DNA from 4 places in the Rahnella inusitata genome. Region 1 is predicted to be linked to each of the others. Evidence: predicted binding sites of a transcription regulator. Region 1 holds the regulator's gene; each other region holds the start of a gene.
What was found. Region 1 encodes PurR, which represses purine synthesis genes. Its sites were predicted from a motif close to CANGCAAACGTTTGCNTG; they were not measured.
Positions count from the first base shown of each region.

Region 2: a site for PurR is predicted at 2,475-2,492, ahead of I2123_RS01715 (nucleobase:cation symporter-2 family protein). Genes of this name have one in related genera too.
Region 3: a site for PurR is predicted at 3,856-3,873, ahead of purM (phosphoribosylformylglycinamidine cyclo-ligase). Genes of this name have one in related genera too.
Region 4: a site for PurR is predicted at 3,703-3,720, ahead of serA (phosphoglycerate dehydrogenase). Genes of this name have one in related genera too.

Region 1 covers NZ_CP065024.1:2,229,781-2,236,012, forward strand. The annotation lists gene I2123_RS10475 (S6 family peptidase) at 1-2,390, opposite strand, end outside; gene purR (HTH-type transcriptional repressor PurR) at 2,763-3,788, opposite strand; gene cydH (cytochrome bd-I oxidase subunit CydH) at 4,122-4,211, shown strand; gene I2123_RS10490 (C40 family peptidase) at 4,376-5,278, opposite strand; gene I2123_RS10495 (Grx4 family monothiol glutaredoxin) at 5,741-6,088, shown strand; gene rnt (ribonuclease T) at 6,192-6,232, opposite strand, start outside.
Region 2 covers NZ_CP065024.1:358,300-364,531, reverse strand. The annotation lists gene I2123_RS01720 (AsmA family protein) at 1-875, opposite strand, end outside; gene I2123_RS01715 (nucleobase:cation symporter-2 family protein) at 1,026-2,420, opposite strand; gene gltS (sodium/glutamate symporter) at 2,659-3,870, shown strand; gene I2123_RS01705 (PTS sugar transporter subunit IIC) at 3,938-5,263, opposite strand; gene recG (ATP-dependent DNA helicase RecG) at 5,485-6,232, opposite strand, start outside.
Region 3 covers NZ_CP065024.1:3,897,101-3,903,332, forward strand. The annotation lists gene bepA (beta-barrel assembly-enhancing protease) at 1-381, shown strand, start outside; gene arsC (arsenate reductase (glutaredoxin)) at 407-763, shown strand; gene hda (DnaA inactivator Hda) at 812-1,519, opposite strand; gene uraA (uracil permease) at 1,697-2,989, opposite strand; gene upp (uracil phosphoribosyltransferase) at 3,079-3,705, opposite strand; gene purM (phosphoribosylformylglycinamidine cyclo-ligase) at 3,938-4,975, shown strand; gene purN (phosphoribosylglycinamide formyltransferase) at 5,011-5,649, shown strand; gene speG (spermidine N1-acetyltransferase) at 5,871-6,232, shown strand, end outside.
Region 4 covers NZ_CP065024.1:4,134,113-4,140,344, reverse strand. The annotation lists gene argO (arginine exporter ArgO) at 154-771, shown strand; gene I2123_RS19435 (oxidative stress defense protein) at 888-1,631, shown strand; gene I2123_RS19430 (LysR family transcriptional regulator ArgP) at 1,702-2,604, opposite strand; gene rpiA (ribose-5-phosphate isomerase RpiA) at 2,803-3,465, shown strand; gene serA (phosphoglycerate dehydrogenase) at 3,804-5,042, shown strand; gene asr (acid resistance repetitive basic protein Asr) at 5,338-5,760, opposite strand; gene I2123_RS19410 (5-formyltetrahydrofolate cyclo-ligase) at 6,007-6,232, opposite strand, start outside.

The sequences.
Region 1 (6,232 bases):
TCGGTCATATAACCATTGCCGGATAAATCAACATGTAACGTGACAGCCTGAGCTGCATCAGCGTTTCCTGAAATCAATAACGTATCACTGACTGATTGCTGCTCGTCCATCCCGGTACGCAGATAGAGGTGAGTGTTATTGCCGGCTATGAAATTACCATTAACTCCCTGAGAGGCGGCAGTAAAACTCCCCGCTGTTAGTAAGTTTGGCTCAGCATAAGGACGCAGTATGACATTATCACCCAGCGTGAGATTATTCATGGTGGCCGCACCCGCTAACTCAGTCGCATCGTGCAAAATCATATCCGAAGCCACAGAACCCTGAAGTTTAAGTGTCCCGCCATAAATTTCTACGCCGCCGGTCAAGGTATTTTCGCCGGTCCAGTACAGGGTATCGCTGCCGTATTTTTCAAGCGACCCTTCGCCTGAAATTTGACCATTAAGCCAGCTATCCACCGTGCCATCGGTGCTTGCCAATGTGCTTGTATCATTGACGGCCACCAGTTTTGCCTGCTTACCCACTTCAATATCACCGGTGAAGTGTGTTTTACCTGTCATTTGCATGCTGGCGCGCTCTGCAAGCGTCACCTTGCCGACCATTGAAGCATGTTCATTCAGAATAAAATCGGCGTCACTTTCAACCAGCAGATGATTCACATGATAACTTTCGTTGATCCAGTCATCGCTGAAGACCGTACCGGCCGCATGAGGAGTCACTCGTCCACTGAAGATCGCAGTGCCCGCACGCACTGTCATATCATTAGCATCCACTCCGCCAGCAAAGTTCCAGCTATTATCTCCTGCCGGGACATAGTCAATATTAAGCGCATCAGGATGTTCCGACGAGCCTAAATGACCGATAAAACTCTGGGAAGAAGTGTTGTTTAGCGTCAACGTAGATTGTTCAGCATCGTTGGTGTTAGCTATAATCGCACCATCGTCATTGTGATTTATCGTCGCGAAAGACATATCGTAACCATTCAGGTCAAGAGTGCCCCCGCGCGCACCAAATTGAATCTGATCGCCGGCAATTTGGCTCTCGTCACCAAGTTGCACAACTGGACGGCCACTGACCAACGTGACGGTAGAAAATGCCTGGCGATTATTGTTCTGGTCAGCTTGTTGGGCCAACACCACGGTACCGTCACCGACTCGCAGTCCACCCTCATTAACGCCGGTAGCATTTACATACAGTGTCCCTTCACCGATTTTATGCAGGTTATCGCCTTTGAGGCCGTTAACTTCCCAGTCAACCGTTTTACCATCATCCACTTCTACGCCGCCACCCACCCAGGTGGCATTCGCACCTGTCGCGGAGGTGACGCGATAATCATTGGAAAATTGAAGTTTACCCGCGCCCAGATTCACGGAAGAATCCAGCACAAGTTGACCACCTTCGCCATTGAAACGCAGGTCGTGTGTTGCGTTCAGTTGATCATTGGTTGCCTGAGTAGGGAGCGCGTAGCTTAGACCATGCCATATCCACTGAGAATCGCCCTGGGTTATAGCGGCGGTCCCCCAATGAATATCGCCATCAGCCTGCACATCCACGACATCGGGATCCGTCGTTGAATCAATGATCGATTTTATAAAGGCTGTCTGCAGATCTAAGTTATACGTGGTCAACGCGTAAGGGGGTGAACCATTACCCGACGTCGTTACACCGTACAATTCCCATTGTTTATCTACGCTGTCATAGACAAATAGCGGACTTCCGCTATCGCCACCTTGCGCAGCAGAACTAAAAGGCGTCGTACGCGCATCGTCTGGCGCGTAGTTTGTCCACCGTAATCTCCAGTTTTCAAAGGTGGGATTAATCATTGTCCCGCCCGATTTCCATTTATAAGCGCTGCTTAGCTGTTTGGTTTTATTTGTTCCCGGAATGACCTGGACTTGAGTGCCTGAACCAACCCGAGTGTAATATTTATATCTTTCATGATCGTTACGGGCATCATTAGCGAGCATCATGGGGGCTGGTGCCGCATCTGTTACAACTTTATTTAGGCGTGGAACATGAAAATCTCTGCCTGAGGGATCGACATTTCTGCTGATGAGTTGATAAGTGTAAGAATACTTCGCATTATTTCCATATTTTACTGATTTATAGCCACCGTTGTGAGCAACGCTCACGATGTGAGAGGGTGAAATTAACGTTGCAACGGCGGAGTCATCAGTGGAGCTAAAATCGGGGATCGGGAAATTTAAGAAGCCCGCAGACGTACCATCAGTTTTAAAAACCTCTACATTTTCGGCTCCGGGGGTATATTTACCCAGGTTTTCACCGAAGTCCCGGTAGTCTTGTACCGATACATCTTCACGCATTACTCCTGCGTGGGTATTGAAAATAGCACAAGAGATGAGTGTTGCGAGTACACTCGGTTTCCATTCCATTAGATTTTCCTTACTTCCATTTCAAAAGGTGAAGGATATTAGTTGAACCTTTTTGGAAAGTGAAATTTTAATTGTGCTAGTCTGCTTTCTGAAATCATGTGTAATCTTCATTTGCCTGTAATATATAGGGAAATTTTTTTTAATATGTATTTTGTATTGTTTTTTTTATAGATAACTTACGCGAATGATATTATGAAGGTAATTATTTGTAGTGGATTAATTCATGTAATAAATGAATTTACTTAATAAATAATAAGGGTCAGATATGATTTATCGTGACAAATTTTCACTAAAAATTAATGCGCGTGTTGCATAAAAACGCCTGCAAAAGCAGGCGTTAAAAGCATTAATAGCAAAGAGTAAAGGCAAACATTAACGGCGATAGTCGCGGAAAGGGCCATCGGCCACTGAGCGGCGTTCTACCAGCTTCGGATGTACCTCGATGGTCTGAGATTCTTCTCGTTTGCTGACGATGCGATCGAGCAACATCGTGAAGGCCATTTCACCCAGACGCTCTTTCGGCTGATGCACCGTGGTCAGCGCTGGTGAGAAGTAACGGGCATTACGCACGTTATCATATCCGATAACGGAAATGTCTTGAGGAACGCGCAAACCGAATTCATCGGCTGCACAAATCGCGCCCATCGCCATGACGTCACCGCCACAGAACACGGCGGTCGGGCGTTGCTTTTGCATCAGGATTTTTTGCATAGCCTGATAACCTGACTCGGGTTCGAAATCACCCTGGACGACCCATTCTTCACGCAAAGGAATATTGGCTTCGGTCAGCGCTTTCACAAAACCCTGGAAGCGGCCACCGCCGGTGTTACGCGCCAGCTGCCCCGGGATCACGCCGATATCGCGATGGCCGCGTTCAATCAGATAGCGTCCGGCCATGTATCCGCCTTCGAACGCATTATCGATGATGCTGTCGGTGAAGTTTTTACGCGCTTCGCCCCAGTCCATTACGACCATCGGGATTGACCGGTATTCTTCCAGCATGTTCAGCAGTTCATCAGGGTATTCCGCACACATCACCAGCAAACCATCGACACGTTTTTGTGCCAGCATCGCCAGGTAGGCCTGCTGCTTATCCAGATTGTTGTGTGAGTTACACAAAATCAACGTGTAGCCTTTGGAAAAGCAACTGTTCTCCACGGCTTCAATCACTTCGGCAAAATAGGGCGCTTCGCTTGACGTCGCCAGCAGGCCGATCGTTTTAGTGTTATTGACCTTCAGGCTGCGTGCGACGGCGCTTGGTGAGTAGTGCAAGTCTTTGATGGCCAGCAGAACCGCGGCTTTGGTGTCTTCGGCGACGAAACGTGTTTTATTGATGACGTGCGACACGGTTGTGGTGGAAACGCCAGCGCGCTTTGCGACATCTTTAATCGTTGCCATGTAAGGAATGACTCCTGAACTCACGTGTTTCAGCACGTTAGCATTATGTTAATCGTTTGCTTGCGTGGATTTCACTGCGGGCTTATAAAAAGGCAGTGAAATCGTTGGGTGAGTTCGTCAGAGTGAGGCGTAAAGCGCCCTCGGGAGAAATCGACCGGCACACAGGCGTGGTAACCGACAATTTTCTCTTATATTGCAGGAAAGTGGAAGTGTTATTGTGGGTTATCGCGCATGAATCAACGCGGGATTTTAGCCGGGAAGTATGAGAAAATGCGTTGGCACACATTTAGTGTGGCTAAATGAAGCGCCACAATTGATCTGTAAGGGGGTTTTATGGACCGCAATCTAAAATTGTCATTAATCACCACGGTTTGCGCTTTGCTCGTGATTGTCGCTTTCAGCTTCACCGCAGTAATGAACTAAAAGACGCGCAAGTCAGGCAATAAAAAGGGCGATTACCTGTTACAGGAATCGCCCTTTCTATTTTACGCAGTGACCTTTGCGCCGATACTCTTCCCTGCAGAAACGCTTCGTTAAATGCTATTCAATGGCTGATTAGCGAAACTTCAGACTTAACGAACTGTTTATTATCGGATCGTTTTCGGGGTCATTACCCGACGTGCGCCCACGTAATGGTCTTGCCAGTAATCATCGCCCAGGGAAGTGATTTTGATGTCTTCACCGGTACGCGGAGACTGAATAAATTTGCCGTTACCGACGTAAACCCCGACGTGGTCCGCGGCTCCGCGGTTATTGATTCTAAAGAACACCAGATCGCCTGATTCCAGCTCGCCGCGTTTCACCGGCGCTGCGTCGCGCAGGTGGTACATTTCGTTGGCCGTGCGCGGCATTTTAATGCGAATCAAATCTTTGTACGCGTAATAAACTAAACCACTGCAATCGAATCCGGTATTAGGTGAGGTGCCACCCCAGCGATAAGGCTTGCCGACCTGATGCATCAGCTTGGTCATCGCCGTTTGCTGCGCATGTTGATAACGTTTTTTATGCGTCGCACTTAATGTAATCGGCTTGCTGTCTTCTTCAACTAACTTTTTACCTTTACGGTGGCGACCATAGGCTTCTTTCTTGCTGGCCTTCGTCGTGGCGTTTTTTGCCAGAGCCTGGGTTTTAGATTTCTTGGTGGATTTGCTCTCGGCCCGGGTGGTCTTGAGTGTTTTTTCTTTTTTGCTCTCAGCCCGCGTTGTTTTTACTGTTTTCTCTGAAGCGTTTTTTCGCTTAACCAGTTCGGTGCTTTTAACTCTCTTCTTCGCATTCTTTTCGTGGCTCTGTTGTTCTTTGACCGGTGCCACTTTGGTTTTTTTTGTGGTTTTGGCAGCAACCGTCTTACGCTTTCGGCGTTCTTCAGGGGTAACCTGGTTAACGTGATTCTTTTTCTGATCGGCCGCAACACGGGTCTGCGGTGAGGCCTGGGCTATATTCAAAAATAGCTGGGTAAAGAGCAGCACAAAAAGCGTGAACAGTAAGCGCATAGCTTCGTTACCATGAGTGGTTAGGTTAAACATCAGAGATGTCAGAGTATTGCCTAAAAGAACCAGACAAAACAGCACGAATTGCCTCGATTCTAGATCATATTGTGAGAAAAAGTTAATAGCTTTTTTTATGCTGAAATAAACGCCATTTTTAGTTAAAAAAATGACCATATTTCAGTGTGTTAATATTTGAGCTAAACCATGGCGAATTGCAAATCCGGTGTTAACCCGACCGCTAAAAATGTTATTCTCGATGAATCTTTTATTTTGTGAACCCTGACGCAAGCACCGAAAATAGTGAAATAAAATGCCAGTATTGCGAAAGACCCTGCAAAAAATGGCGTTTTTATCTGACAGCTGCCATCGTTACAATAGAGGGTAGTGTGATTCAGCACCGTTTTTGAGTGCTGCGCGTGAAGAGTAATGACCGTGACAGCCTGTACCGGCTTGAGGAAGCAAGAAATGACCACTCCAACTATTGAAAAAATTCAGAAGCAAGTTTCTGAAAACCCGATTCTGCTGTACATGAAAGGTTCTCCAAAACTGCCAAGCTGCGGTTTTTCTGCACAAGCTGTACAGGCGCTGTCTGCCTGTGGCGAACGCTTCGCGTACGTTGATATCTTGCAGAACCCGGACATCCGCGCAGAAATGCCTAAGTTTGCCAACTGGCCAACGTTCCCGCAGCTGTGGGTAGATGGTGAACTGGTCGGCGGCTGCGACATCGTCATTGAGATGTATCAGCGCGGCGAACTGCAACAGCTGATCAAAGAAACGGCTGAGAAATACAAATCTTCTGAATCTGAAGAATAATCACCAGAAGTCATTGCCTGCCTGAACGGCGGTAAATGAAATAGAAAAGAGCGACATGATGTCGCTCTTTTTGTTTTTATACGCGTTGCGATCATCAGCATTTCTATCGCTGATTTTCTTCCGATGCAGTTTCATCTTCCTGCT
Region 2 (6,232 bases), 1.9 Mb from region 1:
CCGTCATCGCTTTGCCAGTCGCCTTTTTCCAGCGTCACATCCTGTACGGAAAGATCAACATCGCTGAATGCCCAGTCGGTTCCCTGCAAACGGGCGTCGATCAGATCAAGCCGTTTGAGGGTGACTTTTGGCAACGTCTGGAAATCATCGAAAAACTCAGAAAGCGATTTGGACGTTTGCAGGCGTACATTGCTCAGACGCAGATTTTCAATGTTCCAGCTGCCGTCCGCTGCCTGAGTGGCTTTGCCGGTGAGCTGACCGCGCGCCAGATCGCCGCCAAAATTGCCCAGCGTGAGAATTTTATTATTCAGGTTACCCTGAATCAGGACGTTTTCAGTGGGAAGTCCGTTGACGGTCAGATTCGCCGCGCTCAACTGAAAATCTGCTTTATCGCCCAGCAGTTGGTGGGGTTTGGGTTGCCATGGCGAAATCCCGGCATTGATCTGCTGACCCTGGATCTCCATTCCTGCCGCATTGCCGGTCAGCGCCATTTTGCTCAGTTGCAGCGTATTGGCCTGCAAAGGCAGGTTCATGGCGGAAGGGCTGATGTTCAGTCGCCCGTTGACCAGCACGACGCGGTCGAAAAAGCGGGGTTCAGTAATCTGACGCCAGCTTAAATCGAGATCGACTTCACCGGCGCTGAGAGTTTCTGGCTGATTTTTCTGCCCGAAGATGACATTGGTGAGCGTCACCCGCCCCGGCGTTGACCAGTCATGGTCCACTTTTTCGACGGCGAGCCGGTAATCACTGTTATCCGTGACCCAGGTACTGAGTTTGCCCGCCGCCCAGCGGGTCTGTAATAGGACGTACACCAGCACGATCGCCAGTACCAGAAGCAGGACGAACGTCAGCAAAATTTTACCGATAAATCTCATCGTCTGGGGCCTGTAGCGTGAATTAGGGATAAAGGTTCTCTGTTTATGCCGCAAACAGCGAATTTTCTCAACAGCTTAGCAGACTGGAGACAATAAAAAGCGGCAGGGGTTCCAGACCACCTGCCGCTGTTGCATGCGTATTACAGTCGGTTATGACTTTTCGTGAGGAAAAACCAGATTCAGAACAATCGCTGTAATCCCGCCTGCTGCAATGCCGGAGGAGAGCAGGGTTTTAATCCAATCTGGCGCGAATTGCAGGATCAATGGTTGCTGGGACACCCCCATGCCGACTGCCAGGGACAGCGCCATGATCATAATCGCGCGGCGGTTCAGACGTTCACGGGAAACAATACGTACACCGGAAGCCGCGATGGTACCGAACATCACGATGGTCGCGCCGCCAAGAACCGGTTCAGGGATGTGCTGAACGAATCCGGCAACCGCAGGGAAAAGCCCCAGGACGATCAGCATCAGTGCCACGACAAACCCTACATAACGGCTGGCGACGCCGGTCAGTTGGATCACGCCGTTATTTTGGCCGAAGCAGGAATTCGGGAAGGTATTGAATACCGCAGAGAGCATGGAGTTCAGGCCGTTGGCCAGTACGCCGCCCTTGATGCGCTTCATGTACAGCGGGCCGCTGACCGGTTGTTCGGAAACGTCGGAGGTCGCGGTGATATCACCGATGGTTTCCAGCGAGGTAACCATAAAGATAAGCATCAGCGGGACCAGAAGATTCCAGTCAATTCCCAGACCATAGTAAAGCGGCGTCGGGAAGGTGATCCAGCTGGTTTGCGTCGGGGCCGTTACGGTCGGCAACATCCCCATCATCCATGCGGCCAGATAGCCCACCGCCATCGCAATAACCAGGGAAGCCACACGCAGGTACGGGTTACGCTGACGGTTAAGCAAAATAATCACCACCAGAACCACAGCGGCCAGCATCAGGTTTTTCGGTGCGCCAAAGGTGTGATCGCTCATCGCGGCATATCCGCCACCGATGGATGTCAGACCGACCTGAATCAGCGACAGGCCGATAATCATCACGACAATCCCGGACACCAACGGAGTGATCACGCGGCGGGCAAGATGCAGGAAGCGGGAAAGAATGATTTCAGTACAGGAGGCCAGCATCAGTGTACCGAATAGCGCGGCCATCATCGTCGGGACATCGGCACCACCATTTTTCAGCGCCAGCCCGCCCATTATCAACGGAGACACAAAGTTAAAGCTGGTGCCCTGAATGGAAAGCAGTCCTGAGCCCACCGGACCCCAGGTTTTAATTTGTAAAATGGAAGCCAGACCAGAGGCAAACAGCGACATGCTGATGATGTGCTGGGTGTCCTGCGCGGGGAGCCCCAATGCCTGACAAATCAGTAATGCCGGGGTGATCACGGCAACAAACATCGCCAGCAAATGCTGGCAGGCGGCAAATAACGTCTGAGGAATGGGAGGACGATCTTCGAGCCGGTAAATCAGTTCACTTTTAGTCTGGCGGGAAAGGTCGGATTGCTGTGTTTCTTGTTCTGCGGTTTGCGTACTCATGTTGTGGCATTCCAATAAGCGGCAAAGCGGGCATTTTTATTGAAATTGACAATAAAAGCAATCGTTTGCTTGCACGGATTTGTCGCCATTAATTTGAGTTAATGAGTTTGTTAAGATCCGTTTTTCTTGCGTAATTCAGCACTATTGACTTCTAATTCATCCTCTGGGAAAAAACAGGCAATTGATAAAGCTATAACTCAATAATTTTATTGGATTTATTACAAAATGGAGTTCGTGAATGATTCAGCTCGATACCTACGGCACGTTGGTGGCCGCCACGCTGGTTCTCCTTTTAGGACGAAAATGCGTTCAGTCGATCAACTTCCTTAAAAAATACACTATTCCTGAACCTGTCGCGGGTGGTTTGCTGGTTGCCGTTATGCTGTTGATCGCCAACCGGATATTTGGCTGGGAAATTGGTTTTGATGTCTCGTTAAAAGAACCTTTGATGCTGGCATTCTTCGCCACCATCGGTCTTAACGCGAATCTTGCCAGCCTGCGCTCCGGTGGCAAAAGCCTGATGCTGCTGGTGTTTGTCGTCGTCGGATTGTTGTTGCTGCAAAACGTTATCGGCATAGGCATGGCTAAAATGCTGGGGATGGATCCGCTGATGGGGTTGCTGGCCGGTTCCGTTACGCTGTCCGGCGGTCACGGCACTGGCGCGGCGTGGAGCAAGGTGTTCGTCGAACGCTATGGCTTTGAGAATGCCACTGAAGTGGCGATGGCTTGTGCGACATTCGGGCTGGTGCTCGGCGGTATTATTGGCGGGCCGGTGGCGCGTTATCTGGTGAGCCACTCTTCAATGCCTGGCGGCTCGCTTGATGATTCAGCCGATCCAAGCGCATTCGAAAAACCTGCGATTGGCCGCATGATAACCCCGCTGGTGCTGGTGGAGACGATTGCGCTGATCGCCATTTGTCTGAGTGCAGGCACCCGTATTTCCGAATTGCTGCATGGCTCCGCTTTCGAAATTCCGACCTTTGTCTGTGTTCTGTTTGTTGGCGTGATCCTGAGTAATCTTCTGGCATGGCTGGGTTTCTACCGCGTATTTGACCGTGCGGTCTCGGTGCTCGGTAACGTCAGTCTGTCGCTGTTTCTGGCGATGGCGCTCATGAGCCTCAAACTCTGGGAAATGGCGTCGCTCGCGTTGCCGATGATGGCCATCCTGCTCGTGCAGACTATCGCGATGGCACTGTATGCGATTTTCGTTACCTATCGCGTGATGGGCAAAAATTACGATGCAGCGGTGCTGGCGGCAGGCCACTGCGGTTTTGGTCTGGGCGCAACGCCAACGGCGATTGCTAATATGCAGGCGATCACTAACCAGTTTGGCCCTTCGCATCTGGCATTTTTAGTTGTTCCTATGGTCGGCGCGTTCTTCCTTGATATCGCCAATGCCATCGTCATTAAATTGTTCCTGATGCTGCCGGTCTTCCCGGCGATTGCTTAACGGCCTTAGCAAAAAAAAAGGGCACAAAAACCAATATTTTGTGCCCGATTCATCACTTCAAATTTGCTTAATTCGCTGCGTCAGCTTGCTCAGTAAACACTTCTTCGGCTTCCGCTGCTTTCTCCTGAGTCAGTAACTGCTTCTCGTAGACTTTGAAGAACGGGTAGTAAATCATCATAGACAGGGCCATCAGCATGATGACCAAAATCGACACTTTGAAATCCCAGCCCATCGCCCAGGCTGCGCCAATCGGCGCCGGAGACGTCCACGGAACCAGTGAGATCATGTGCGGGAGAAGATCGGTGGAAACGGCCAGATAAGCGATCACGGCATTGACCATCGGAGCCAGCAGGAAGGGGATGAAAAATACCGGATTCATTACGATTGGGGTACCGAAGATGACCGGCTCGTTGATGTTAAAACAGCTTGGCACCAGACTGAGTTTCCCCATGGTACGCAGATGTGCCGACTTACTGCGGCAGAACAGCAGCACCAGCCCGATTGTGGCGCCAGAACCGCCAATGACGATCAGGAAATTCCAGAACGCCTCAGTCATGATGTGCGTCATCGGCAATCCGGCGGCCAGCGCGGTCTGATTCAGCCCGAGATTGGTCAGCCAGAACGCCTGCAACATCCCCGAGACAATCGCCGAGCCGTGGATCCCGGCAAACCATAGCAGATGACAAATCAGCACCGCCACCAGAATAGCCGGAAGCGAGTCTGCGGCGGAAATCAGCGGTTCAAACAGTGCCATGATGGCCTGTGGTAGCAGCATGTCAAAGCCTGACTGCACCAGCAAACTGATCGGGAACAGTGTAATCACTACGGCAATAATCGGGATCAGCAGATCAAACGAATGTTTGATGTTTGAAGGTACCTGTTCGGGAAGGCGAATGCCGATATTGTATTTCTTCAGCAGCCGCGTCAGTTCGGTGACATAAATCGCGACCAATATCGCGGTGAAAATACCCACACCGCCCAGCGCCTCCGTCGACATCTTTTTATCAACCTGCGGCGCGGCGACTAACAGGAACGACATCAGCGACAGCATAGCCGTCATAAATGGGTCAAGTTTGTAGCTTCTCGCCAGGTTGTAGGCAATGGAAGCCGCGATGTAGATCGACATGATGCCCATCGTCATATTGAACGGCGTCAGTATCTGGAGCTCATATTTCGCCGATAACGCCAACCAGCTGCGGGCAAACTCCCAGGAGGATTCCGGCGAAAAAGGCGGATGTACGAAAACCAGCAGAAACGAGCCGACAATCATAAACGGCATTGCTGAAATAAAGCCGTCACGCACCGCCATAACATGACGTTGAGAGGACAAGCGAGCTGCGAACGGACTAATTTTTTGTTCGATAAACTGAAACAGAGACTGGCTGATGCTCATAATGATATTGGCCTTATGGTGAAGAAATCACGCAGGGTTGCCTTAATTATCATCAGTGTAGATGCGGAGTGTGAAACCGGTTACAGACTTTGTGCGAGTCTGTGAAGGTCATCAAATAACCAGGGAAGAAAGAGGTTGAGGACGATTTTTGAACAAAAGTCTGAGGAATAGTTATTAAGGAAACATCATTTTTAATGATGTTTTGGCCAAAAAAGGAGGGATCAGGCGTTGGTGTAACGTACTCTTTCCGGCAGCCAGCGTTCTATCAACGCTTTGGCATGTTCGGGGAATTGTTGCTGAAGATAGCGGGCGATACGCTGCACATCCGGGATCATCGCCTGATCGCGAAGCAGATCGGCCACTTTGAACTCGGCGCTGCCGGTCTGACGCGTACCCAGCAATTCACCCGGACCACGAATTTCTAAATCCTGCTGAGCAATGACAAAGCCATCGTTACTGTCGCGCAAAACCTGCAAACGTTTCTGTGCGGTCTTGCTGAGCGGCGTTTTGTATAACAGTACACAGTGAGAAGCCACCGCACCACGGCCAACGCGGCCACGTAACTGATGCAACTGCGCTAAACCCAGCCGCTCGGGGTTTTCGATGATCATCAGGCTGGCATTCGGCACGTCGACTCCCACTTCAATCACGGTCGTTGCCACCAGCAGCTGTACTTCGCCTTTTTTGAACGCCTGCATGACGGCCTGTTTTTCCTGCGCCTTCATACGGCCATGAACCAACCCGATATTCAGCGCAGGTAGCGCTTCTTTCAGACCTTCCCATGTGGCTTCTGCCGCCTGTGCTTCAAGCATTTCTGATTCTTCGATAAGCGTACAGACCCAATAGGCCTGACGATTTTCCAGCTCACAGGCACTTTTTACGCGGCTGATTATGTCGCTGCGGCGCGTATCCGGGATGGCAACGGTGGTCACCGGCGTGCGTCCCGGCGGTAACTCATCAATCACCGAG
Region 3 (6,232 bases), 1.7 Mb from region 1:
ATCGCCCGGCTGGAGCAGGCAGGCGCGGCCACCAGCTCTAATCCGGTGCTTCAGCTCAATCTGGCGAATGCCTATCTCGAAGGCGCGAAACCGGCCAACGCCAGCAAGATCCTTAACCGCTATACCTTCACCTATCCGGGCGATCCGAACGGCTGGGATCTGCTGTCCCAGGCGTCTGCCGCGCAGGGTTTACGCGCGCAGGAGCTGGCTGCCCGTGCAGAAAGCATGGCGCTGATCGGACGTCTGGATCAGGCTATTGAAATGCTGAGTAACGCCAGCGCATTGCAGAAATTAGGCAGTCTGGAACAGGCCCGTTACGATGCGCGTATCGACCAGCTTCGTCAGCTGCTGGGCCGTTTCCGTCAGTATCAGAAAGGCTGACTTTGAATCTTTAAGGGAGAATGTTATGGCACATGATGTCGCGATTTATCACAACCCGCGCTGCTCCAAGAGCCGCGAAACCCTGAAATTGCTGGAAGACGCCGGGATCGAGCCGGAGGTGATTTTGTATCTGGAAACGCCGCCGACGGTTGCCACGTTGCAGGATTTACTGAAAAAGCTGGGGTTCAGCTCTGCGCGCCAGCTGATGCGTAAAGGCGAAGAGATTTATAAGGAACTCAGTCTGGCCGATAAAAACCTGAGCGAAGCGCAGCTGTTGCAGGCAATGGCGGAAAATCCGAAGCTGATTGAACGTCCGATCGTGCTGGCCAACGGCAAAGCACGTTTAGGGCGTCCGCCGGAACAGGTGAAAGACATTTTGTAATTCCGCTCGTCCGTTCGGGTTCGTGATGCGAACCCGGACATCCTCCGATCACAACCCCAGAATTTCCTTCACGAACGGGATCGTCAGTTTACGCTGTGCGGTGATAGAAGCGCGATCGAGCTGATCAAGCGTCATAAACAGCGTGCGCATTTCACGATCCAAACGTTTGAGCAGGAAACGGCCGACGTCTTCCGGCAGTTCAAATCCGCGCAGTTTGGCGCGCAACTGCAGTGCCTGAAGTTTCTCTTCGTCGGAAAGCGGCTGAAGCTTGTAGATTTGTCCCCAGTCGAGACGTGACGCCAGATCCGGCAGGCTGAGATTCAGCTGACGCGGCGGACGATCGCCGGTAATAAACAGACGCGTACGGCCTGTTTCAAGAATGCGGTTATACAGATGGAAAACCGCAGCTTCCCATTCGTCATCGCCGGCGATCCCTTCGATGTTATCGATACAGACCAGCGCAAGATGCTCCATGCCGTCCAATACTTCAGGCACAAAATAGGCGCGTTTATCTAAAGGCACGTAACCCACGGCTTCGCCGCGCTGGGATAATTCAGCGCAGGCTGCGTGGAGAAGGTGACTGCGGCCGCCGCCTTCACGTGACCAGAAATAAATATAGGTGCCGTGTTCCTGATGCAATGCGGTCTGAATCGCAGAAAGCAGAGAGGGATTCTCACCCGGATAAAAACTGGCAAAGGTTTCATCATCGGGAAGATAAAGTGGCAGGGAAAGCTGTGCCGGCGTATTCAGAAGCACCTCAACCGAAGCGGTATGAAGACCGCAGATGTTGTCATGTCAATAAAAAGGAACGACCGAATTCTAGCAAGGATCCGCAGCAAATTGAACTGTGCCGAGTGCAACCGCTTGTGATCCGAGCACCTGACCGGAAAGCACTGCGCCCGCCGGTCAGGTGTTTCAGCTGAAATTCAACGATCAGACTGGCGGATTTTCCCGTTCGTCTTCGATATCAATGATCTTTTCTTCACCGCGGAAGATCTCAATCACTTTAAACAGCAGGCTGAGGAAAATGCCGACGATGGTCGCCAGCGCCATGCCTTTGAGCTCCGCCGCGCCAATGTGGATCTTGGCACCGCTGACGCCGATGATCAGGATAACCGCCGTCAGGATCAGGTTCTGCGCTTTGTTGTAATCGACTTTCGATTCAATCAGCACGCGGATACCGGATGCGCCGATCACGCCGTACAGCAGCAAGGAGACACCGCCCATTACTGGCACCGGTACGGCCTGAATGGCTGCCGCTAATTTTCCGATGCACGACAGCAGGATCGCCAGAATCGCCGCGCCGCCAATCACCCAGGTGCTGTAAACCTTGGTGATGGCCATCACGCCAATGTTCTCGCCGTAAGTGGTGTTCGGCGTAGAACCGAAGAAACCGGAAAGTACGGTAGACAAGCCGTTTGCCAGCATCGAACGGTGCAGGCCCGGATCGCGCAGCAGATCTTTTTTGACGATGTTTGCCGTCACGACCAGATGCCCGACGTGTTCTGCAATCACCACCAGCGCGGCAGGCAGAATGGTCAAAATCGCCACCCACTCAAAGCGCGGGGTGTAGAACGTTGGCAGCGCAAACCAGTGAGCATTCGCGATGGCAGACACATCCACCACGCCCATAAAGAACGACAGCGCGTAGCCGACCAGCACACCGATGAGGATCGGAATGATCGCCAGGAAACCGCGGAACAACACTGAACCCAGAATGGTCACCGACAACGTCACGACGGAAATGATCACTGCGGTGGAATCCACCGGTGCGCCATCGGCAGGCAGCAGTCCGGCCATATTCGCCGCCACGCCCGCCAGTTCCAGTCCGATGACGGCAACGATTGCGCCCATCGCCGCCGGCGGGAACATCACGTTGATCCAACCGATACCCGCCTTCTTAACGATCAGCGCCACCAGACAGAACAACAGCCCGCAGGCGATAAATCCGCCCAGCGCCACTTCATAACCCATCGGCAGCAGTAACAGCACCGGTGAGATAAACGCAAAGCTGGAACCGAGATAAGCCGGTATTTTCCCTTTACACACAAATAAATACAGCAAAGTCCCTATGCCATTGAACAGCAGCACCGTTGCCGGGTTGATTTTGAACAGAATGGGTACCAGAACGGTGGCACCAAACATGGCAAACAGATGCTGGAAACTCAGGGGGATTGTCTGCAGTAAAGGCGGACGTTCGCTTACCCCGATGACACGACGGGTCATGGATTGATCCTCTGTGAAATGATGTTGTATTTGACGAGTAAAAAAAAATCAAAAAAAAGCCGACTTCTCAGTCGGCTATTGCTTGCTGCTTATTTCGTACCAAATATCTTATCGCCCGCATCACCGAGTCCCGGGATGATGTAGCCTTTTTCGTTCAGCCCCTGATCAATCGAGGCGGTGTACAGTTCAACGTCAGGGTGCGCGGCTTCCAGCGCGGCAATCCCTTCCGGTGCAGCCACCAGCACCAGCACTTTGATGCTCTGGCAGCCCGCTTTTTTCAGCAGGTCGATGGTTGCAATCATCGAGCCACCGGTCGCCAGCATCGGGTCAACCACCAGCGCCAGACGTTCTTCGATGTTAGAAACCAGCTTCTGGAAATAGGGTACAGGTTTCAGGGTTTCTTCGTCACGGTACACGCCCACGACGCTGATACGCGCGCTTGGTACGTGCTCCAGAACGCCTTCCATCATGCCCAGACCGGCACGCAGGATAGGCACAACGGTAATTTTCTTACCCTTGATCTGATCGATTTCAACCGGACCGTTCCAGCCTTCGATGGTGACTTTCTCAGTTTCTAAATCGGCAGTCGCTTCATACGTCAGCAGACTTCCCACCTCAGAAGCCAGTTCGCGAAAACGTTTCGTGCTGATGTCGTTCTCACGCATCAGGCCCAGCTTGTGTTTCACCAGCGGGTGTTTCACCTCGACGATCTTCATTGTTTATTCTCCTAAGGTGGTTGAGCTGCAAAAAAAAATCGCGAGATTATAACGCCATTTTTTTTCAATGCTACAGCCAATTGCCTGATCTGGATCATCAGGAACCCCGATAGAGTATAGACAGCCCAAAAAGGGTCATCGCATAAGGCGCTCGCAAACGTTTGCCTGCGCTGTTAGAATTGCCCCGCTTTATTCTTCAACCACCAACCCAAACCGCCGTGGGGACTTCGCAGTGACCGACAAAACCTCTCTCAGCTATAAAGACGCAGGCGTAGATATCGATGCCGGTAACGCATTGGTAGATCGCATTAAAGGTGTAGTAAAACAGACTCGCCGCCCTGAAGTCATGGGTGGACTGGGCGGTTTTGGTGCCCTCTGCGCATTGCCGCAAAAATACCGTGAACCCGTACTGGTTTCGGGCACCGACGGCGTTGGCACCAAGCTGCGTCTGGCGATGGATTTGAAACGCCACGATACTATCGGTATCGATCTGGTCGCGATGTGCGTCAACGATTTGATCGTTCAGGGTGCTGAACCGCTGTTCTTCCTCGATTACTACGCCACCGGCAAACTGGACGTCGATATCGCCGCCAGCGTGATAACCGGTATCGCCGAAGGCTGCAAGCAGTCTGGCTGTGCGTTAGTCGGGGGTGAAACCGCTGAAATGCCGGGTATGTATCACGGCGAAGATTATGACGTGGCAGGTTTTTGCGTCGGCGTGGTGGAAAAATCAGAAATTATCGACGGCAGCAAAGTCGCTGACGGCGACGTGCTGATCGGTCTTGCCGCCAGTGGCCCGCATTCCAACGGTTACTCCCTGGTACGCAAAATTCTCGAAGTCAGCAACACCAATCCGGAAACCACCGATCTGGCAGGTAAACCGCTTGCCGATCACCTGCTGGCACCGACCAAGATTTACGTGAAATCGATCCTGAACCTGATCGAAAACGTTGATGTCCACGGTATCGTGCATCTGACCGGTGGCGGCTTCTGGGAAAATATCCCACGCGTATTGCCGGATAACACTCAGGTCATCATCAACGAATCCAGCTGGCAGTGGCCGGATGTCTTCACCTGGTTGCAGACCACCGGTAACGTCAGCCGTCACGAAATGTACCGCACCTTTAACTGTGGCGTGGGCATGGTTGTGGCCCTTCCGGCTGAACTGGCCGATCAGGCGATTGCTTTACTCAATGACAATGGCGAGAAGGCGTGGAAAATTGGCTATGTTAAAGCCTCTGACTCCGCGGAACGCGTGGTAATTGAGTAATCGGGTAAATCAACTGACTGAAGACAGGTAGCGATATGAAAAGGATTGTGGTTCTGGTATCGGGCGAAGGCAGTAATCTTCAGGCCCTGATTGATGCCTGCCAGCAGGGACGAATTAATGCAGAAATCACTGCTGTCTTCAGCAATAAATCCGCCGCTTACGGTCTGGAACGTGCGCGACTGGCAGACATTGCCGCGCACGCGCTGGATGTCAAAGCTTATGAAGACCGCGCGGCGTTTGATGTCGCACTGGCCGATGCTATTGATGAATACCAGCCGGACCTGGTCGTGCTGGCGGGGTACATGCGTATCCTTACTGCCGACTTCGTTCAGCGCTTTGCCGGGCGAATGATCAACATCCACCCTTCCCTGCTGCCGAAATATCCGGGTTTACACACTCACCGTCAGGCGATTGAAAATCAGGATACGGAACACGGCACGTCGGTACATTTTGTGACGGAGCAGCTCGACGGCGGCCCGGTGATTTTGCAGGCCAAAGTGCCGGTATTTAGCGATGACAGCGAGGACGATTTGGTGGCCCGCGTACAAACGCAGGAGCACAATATCTATCCGCTGGTGGTCAGCTGGTTCGTTGAAGGCCGTTTATCCCTGAAAAACGATCGGGCATTGCTGGATAACAATCCACTACCTGATCAGGGTTATGCAGCGGATTAACCTGCTTAAACGCGATGATTTCACTATAAACCGGCTTCGTGCCGGTTTTTTATTTCCTGTCATTTGACACTTGTTTACAGTTGAGCCGATATAATGGCGTTCCCGGCGCACGTTTAAACGTCGTTTGTGCGCCGACCTTCATCTGGAACACGGTTGTTTCAGATTTCATTTCCAAGAAGGTTACCTCAGGTAAAACGGCTTTATTTTTTGAGGAACACCCCATGTTTAGCAATAACAGCGTCAGATTACGTCCCCTGGAAAAGGATGACCTGTCGTTTGTTCACCGTCTTGATAATAACGCCAGCATCATGCGTTATTGGTTTGAAGAGCCTTATGAGGCATTTGTCGAACTGACCGATCTGTATAACAAACATATCCATGACCAAAGCGAACGCCGCTTTATTATCGAATTCCAGGGCGGGCCGGTCGGCCTTGTCGAGTTGGTGGAAATTAATCATATTCACCGCCGTGCGGAATTCCAGATAATCATTGACCCGCAGCATCAGGGCAAAGGATTTGCAGGCGACGCCGTGCGTCTGGCGATGGATTATGCCTTCTCGGTGCTTAACCTCTACAAACTCTA
Region 4 (6,232 bases), 1.9 Mb from region 1:
GGCGCCTGCGGGCGCCTTTTTCATACACTAATTCGATGAATCCCTGTGATAAGCTAATCTAATGGGGGATTAGAATTATCCATTTCCTCTAATGCCATCAATGCCCTTACACTGCGCGCATTCTCTCTGACTGACTGTTTAAAGGATGACGACGTGCTGGCTATTTTCCTGCAAGGACTGGCGATGAGCGCCGCAATGATTTTACCGATTGGCCCGCAGAATGCGTTTGTAATGAACCAGGGCATTCGCCGCCAGTATCATTTGATGATTGCCGGATTGTGCGCGCTGAGCGACATCGCACTCATCTGTGGCGGCATCTTTGGCGGTAGCGCGCTGCTGAGCAAATCACCGCTTTTACTCCTGCTGGTGAGCTGGGGCGGCGTGGCGTTTTTACTTTGGTACGGCTGGGGCGCGTTCCGTACGGCGTTCAGCAAAAATCCTGAACTGGCGCAGGCCGAGGTGGCAAAGCAAAGCCGCTGGAAAATTGTGGTCAGCATGCTGGCCGTCACCTGGCTGAATCCGCACGTGTATCTCGATACTTTCGTAGTACTCGGCAGTCTGGGCGGCAGCCTGAATGCCGACGAACGTTCCTGGTTCGCGCTCGGCGCGGTCAGTGCGTCGGTTATCTGGTTCTTCGGACTGGCTATCCTCGCCGCCATGCTGGCGCCGTGGCTGAACACCGGCAAAGTGCAGCGGGTGATAAATTTTATCGTCGGCACCATTATGTGGGGCATCGCCATCCAGCTGGCACGGCAGACCGGCGTGCTTTAAGTTAGCCGGGTAAACAGGTTTTTGTCACTAATCTTAGTTTCTGTTGTAACGGATTATGCTACGGTTTCGCAGTTAATACGTTTATTGCCATATCTTTGATGATTAATGGAGGCACTGTGAAACTGAAAGCATTGACTGTAGCAGCGATGTTGGGATTAGGGACATTACCGCTGGCGTTGCAGGCGGCAGAATTACCTGCCGGACCGCACGTTGTGACCTCAGGAACGGCGAGCGTTGACGCCACGCCAGATATTGCCACGCTGGCGATCGAAGTGAACGTCTCTGCGAAAGATGCCGCAAGTGCCAAGCAACAGGCCGATGCGCGTGTGGCGGAATACTTTGCTTTCCTGCAGAAAAACGGCATTGAGAAGAAAGACATTAATGCAGCGAATTTACGCACTCAGCCGGAATACGACTACCTGAAAGATGGTACATCTCAGCTGAAAGGCTACCGTGCGGTACGTCAGGTACAGGTGACGTTGCGTCAGCTGGATAAACTGAACGAACTGCTGGACGGTGCGCTGAAATCGGGCCTGAATGAAGTCCGAGCCGTCGAACTGGGCGTTGCGAATCCGGATCGTTTCCGTGATGAAGCGCGACAGAAAGCGATTGATAACGCCACGCAGCAGGCGAAATCACTGGCTGAAGGCTTCCACACCAAACTGGGGCCGGTTTACAGCATTCGCTATCACGTCGCTAACTACCAGCCGATGCCGGTCGCGCGGATGTACAAAACCGCCGAAGCCGCAGGTCAGAGCGATGTGGCACAGACTTACGAACAGCAAAGCATTCACTTTGACGATCAGGTTGATGTGGTGTTTGAATTGCAGCCGCCAGCGCCCGCTCCTGCTGCGCAATAAATAAAATATGACGCTGTAAAAATGAAAAAACCCGCTCCGGCGGGTTTTTTGTTTCTGGCCGGACCGTCATTCAGTCCTGACGCAACACCTGATGGCCGTGCGCCAGCAGAGCGTCGGTGACTTTACGCATCATACGGCTTTCCGGGGCGAAGCGGTGCCAGTAAAGCATCCTGCGCTGGAACAGGCCCGGCGTCAGGTCGATCAGCTCGCCACTTTCCAGCTCTTTCTCGATTTGCAGATGCGGGATCATGCAGCAGGTGGTGCCCTGACGCGCCAGTTGCACGAAAGCTTCCGACGAGTTCACAATATGACAAGGCACGCTGCCCGGCGACAAATCAAAGTTCTGCTGTAAAAAGGCCTGATGCATATCGTCGAGATGGTCAAATGCCACCGCCGGCGCTTTTAACAACGCCGAGCGGGTTACGCCATTCGGGAAGTAGCGGTCGGCGAACGGTTTCGAACCGACGAACAGGTAATCGAGCGCGCCCAGTTGATCAACCAGACAGCTCGGCAACGGTTGCGGCTGGATACTCACCGCACCGACTACTTCACCACGGCGCAGACGTTCCTGCGTCCGTGTTTCATCTTCCACCTGTAAATTCAGGCGGATAGGGGAATCGACCAGCACCGATTTCAGCGCCGGTAACAGCCAGGTGGCGAGACTGTCGGCGTTGACCGCCAGCGAGAGCAGCAGCGGCGTATCATTGCTGTCGCTATTACTGTCACTGCCCAGCCACTCTTCTTCCAGCAGTTCGACCTGATGCAACAGCGCCAGCAATTTTTGCCCCTGTTCGGTCGGACGGGGTGGCACGGTGCGCACCAGCAAAGGCTGGCCGAACAGGTTTTCCAGTTGTTTAATGCGCTGTGAGACCGCCGATTGAGTGATGCAAAGCTTCTGCGCCGCGCGCTCAAAACCGCGCTCACGGATCACCGCGTCCAGTGCCTGCAACGTTCTATAATCTGGGCGTTTCATCGGAGTTCTGTCCCTTGGATTTCATTTTATCCAAACACTATGCCACAGATTGTCAGGTTTTGTGGTGATGAAAATCTTTGCGTTTGCAGCACGATTGCACTTAATAAGTGTGATCTCGCGACGGCGTTGTTTATCCCAATCACCCTGACTTGCTTTATAATCACCGGCACTTTCGGGTTATCAGACAGAGAAGCCATTATGACGCAGGAAGAATTGAAGAAAGCAGTCGGCTGGGCCGCACTGGATTACGTTACGCCGGGCACCATCGTCGGTGTAGGTACCGGATCCACCGCCGCCCATTTCATTGATGCACTCGGCTCGATCAAAGGGCAAATCGAAGGCGCGGTTTCCAGTTCCGATGCCTCTACCGCAAAACTGAAAAGCTTAGGCATTCACGTTTTCGACAGCAACGAAGTCGATTCGCTGGATGTGTACGTTGACGGTGCCGACGAAATCAACGGCTTCATGCAGATGATCAAAGGCGGCGGCGCTGCGCTGACTCGTGAAAAAATCATTGCTGCGATTGCAAAAAAATTCATCTGTATCGTCGATGCGTCCAAGCAGGTCGATGTGTTGGGTAAATTCCCGCTGCCGGTAGAAGTCATACCAATGGCGCGATCTTACGTGGCGCGTGAGCTGGTGAAACTTGGCGGTCTGCCGGAATACCGTAAAAATGTGCTGACTGATAACGGCAACGTGATACTCGACGTGCATAATCTGAACATTCTTGATGCCGTCGCGATGGAAAATAAGATCAACAATATTGCCGGTGTCGTGACCGTCGGTCTGTTTGCTAACCGTGGCGCTGACGTTGCCCTGGTCGGTACTTCGGAAGGCGTTAAAACTGTTACGCTGAAATAATCCAGCGATAAGCAGAAGATCTGGCTGCTGCATTAAAAGCAGCCAGACACACCTCTGTCATAACGCAATGTTATGAAGATGATAATTTTCTGACTGAATCATCTTTTCTTCAAAAGCCTTAATTCGGTGACTTATGTCACATTTTCGATAATCTCCTCCTGAACGTCTGGCGCAGTAAAATCTAACCAGCATGAAATGCTAGAAACCCTCTGGCACGGTGAGCCTTCTGCTACCGGGCAGGCAATCGTTTGTATTGATGATGGCGGATTTTTTGTTATGTTGGCTGTGAGCAATCACCTTGCAGTTCGAATTCAGGCAGAAACATATAGGGTCGGGAAATGGCAAAAGTATCACTTGAGAAAGACAAGATTAAATTTTTGTTAGTGGAAGGCGTCCACCAAAGTGCGGTTGATACCCTCCGTGCAGCGGGCTACACCAATATTGAATTTCACAAAGGTGCTTTGGATACGGAATCGCTGAAAGAGTCGATCCGTGATGCGCACTTTGTTGGGCTCCGATCGCGTACTCAGCTGACCGAAGAAGTTTTCCAGGCAGCAGAAAAACTGGTGGCTGTGGGGTGTTTCTGTATCGGAACCAATCAGGTTGATCTGAAAGCCGCCACGCGTCGCGGTGTTCCGGTCTTCAACGCACCGTTCTCCAACACCCGTTCCGTTGCCGAAATGGTGCTGGGCGAAATGTTGCTGATGATGCGCGGCATTCCTGAAGCGAACGCCAAAGCACACCGCGGCATCTGGAACAAACTGGCTGTCGGTTCATTCGAAGCGCGCGGCAAACGTCTGGGCATCATCGGTTACGGCCATATCGGCACGCAGCTGGGCATTCTGGCCGAGAGCCTCGGGATGCGCGTCTTCTACTACGACATCGAAAGCAAATTGCCACTGGGCAATGCGCAGCCGATTGCCTCTCTGGAAGAATTGCTCAACACCAGCGATGTCGTGACGTTGCACGTGCCGGAAACGATCAGTACCAAAGATATGATTTCCGAAGTGCAACTGGCGCAGATGAAGCCGGGCGCACTGCTGATCAACGCCTCACGCGGCACCGTGATCGACATTCCTGCGCTATGCAACGCACTGCGCAGCAAACATCTGTCAGGCGCGGCGATCGACGTCTTCCCGGAAGAACCGGCGACCAACAGCGATCCATTCAATTCGCCGCTGTGTGAGTTCGACAATGTGCTGCTGACGCCGCATATCGGCGGCTCTACCATGGAAGCGCAGGAAGGTATTGGTCTGGAAGTGGCGGGCAAACTGGCGAAATACTCTGATAACGGCTCGACGTTGTCAGCGGTCAACTTCCCGGAAGCATCTTTGCCGGCACACACCGAGAAAGCCAGCCGTCTGCTGCACATCCACGAAAACCGTCCGGGCGTGCTGACCAGCATCAACCAGATTTTCGCCGAGCAGGGGATCAACATCGCAGCGCAGTATCTGCAAACCAGCCCTGAAATCGGTTATGTGGTGATTGATGCTGAAACGGATATTGCGACGCTGACTACCGCGCTGCAGCTGATGAAGGCCATTCCGGGAACAATTCGTGCCCGTCTGCTTTACTGATCGCATCAGCTGAAACAACAAGGCCGCCGAAAGGCGGTTTTTTTGTGTCTGGTATCAGGGCGTTTTGGGGTATCGCGGGTCCTCTAATGACGATTCAAAATCTCATCAGAAGCAGCAGGGCGATCAGACCGCAGAGGATCATGGAGGAAAAGGTTATTTCGAACTGGTAGCGTCGCAGCATCTTGCGGTACCTCAGGGCAAAAATGGATAAAAAAACACCCGGCGGACCGGGTGTCAGATTATCAGTCCTGATAGCGGACAAGTGCAGACACTTATCTGGCTATCTTATTCAGACTTATGCAGCAGGTGTTGCTTTTGCAGCAGGAGCCGCTTTCTTAGCATGTTTCACGTGTTTTTTAGCAGCCTGGGCTTTCTGAGCAACCGGTGCTGCTTTCTTAACGTGTTTCACGTGTTTTTTAGCAGCCTGGGCTTTCTGAGCAACCGGTGCTGCTTTCTTAGCGTGTTTCACAGGTTTTTTAGCAGCCTGGGCTTTCTGAGCAACCGGCGCTGCTTTCTTAGCGTGTTTTACGTGTTTCTTAGCCGCTTGCGCTTTCTGAGCGACTTTCTTGTGAGTCTTATGTTTAGTTACATGCTTGGCAGCAGGTGCAGCCGTTGTTGCGGTAGCAGCAGGTGCCGGAGTTGCTGTTGTTTCAGCAGCGAAAGCGACAGAAGACAGGCCCATTGCAGCGGCTACAACCAGAGCTAATACTTTTTTCATCGTTAATTCCTCAAGGATTTTTAGTTTATGTGTCTACCCCACTGCGGGGCCGATGAAAGGATAATAAGCGTGTTGAACTCTGCTGTCCGTGAGTGATTGGTTTCGGCGTGTAACGGTATGTATAAATCAAAAAAAATATTATTTTTCAGTAGATTGAAGTGAAACGTGAACGTTTTTATGTTCTTTATTAAGTATTAGTTACAACATACTTAAGTTTTCACCGAGATAAACAGAAGGACCTGAGCATTACCACGTCCAGACGTTGCCCGGCGTAATCACTTCCGGCAATGGCACGTCCCAGTGCTCAACCGGCAATTCCTCTACTTTCTGGCAATCATGGGCTAAACCGATCGGATATGGCCCGCCGTTCTGCCAGTGCTCCAGCGTACGGTCATAAAAACCACCGCCCATGCCCAGGCGCTGACCTTGGTTATCGAACGCCACCAGAGGTGTCAGGATAATATCCAGCTGC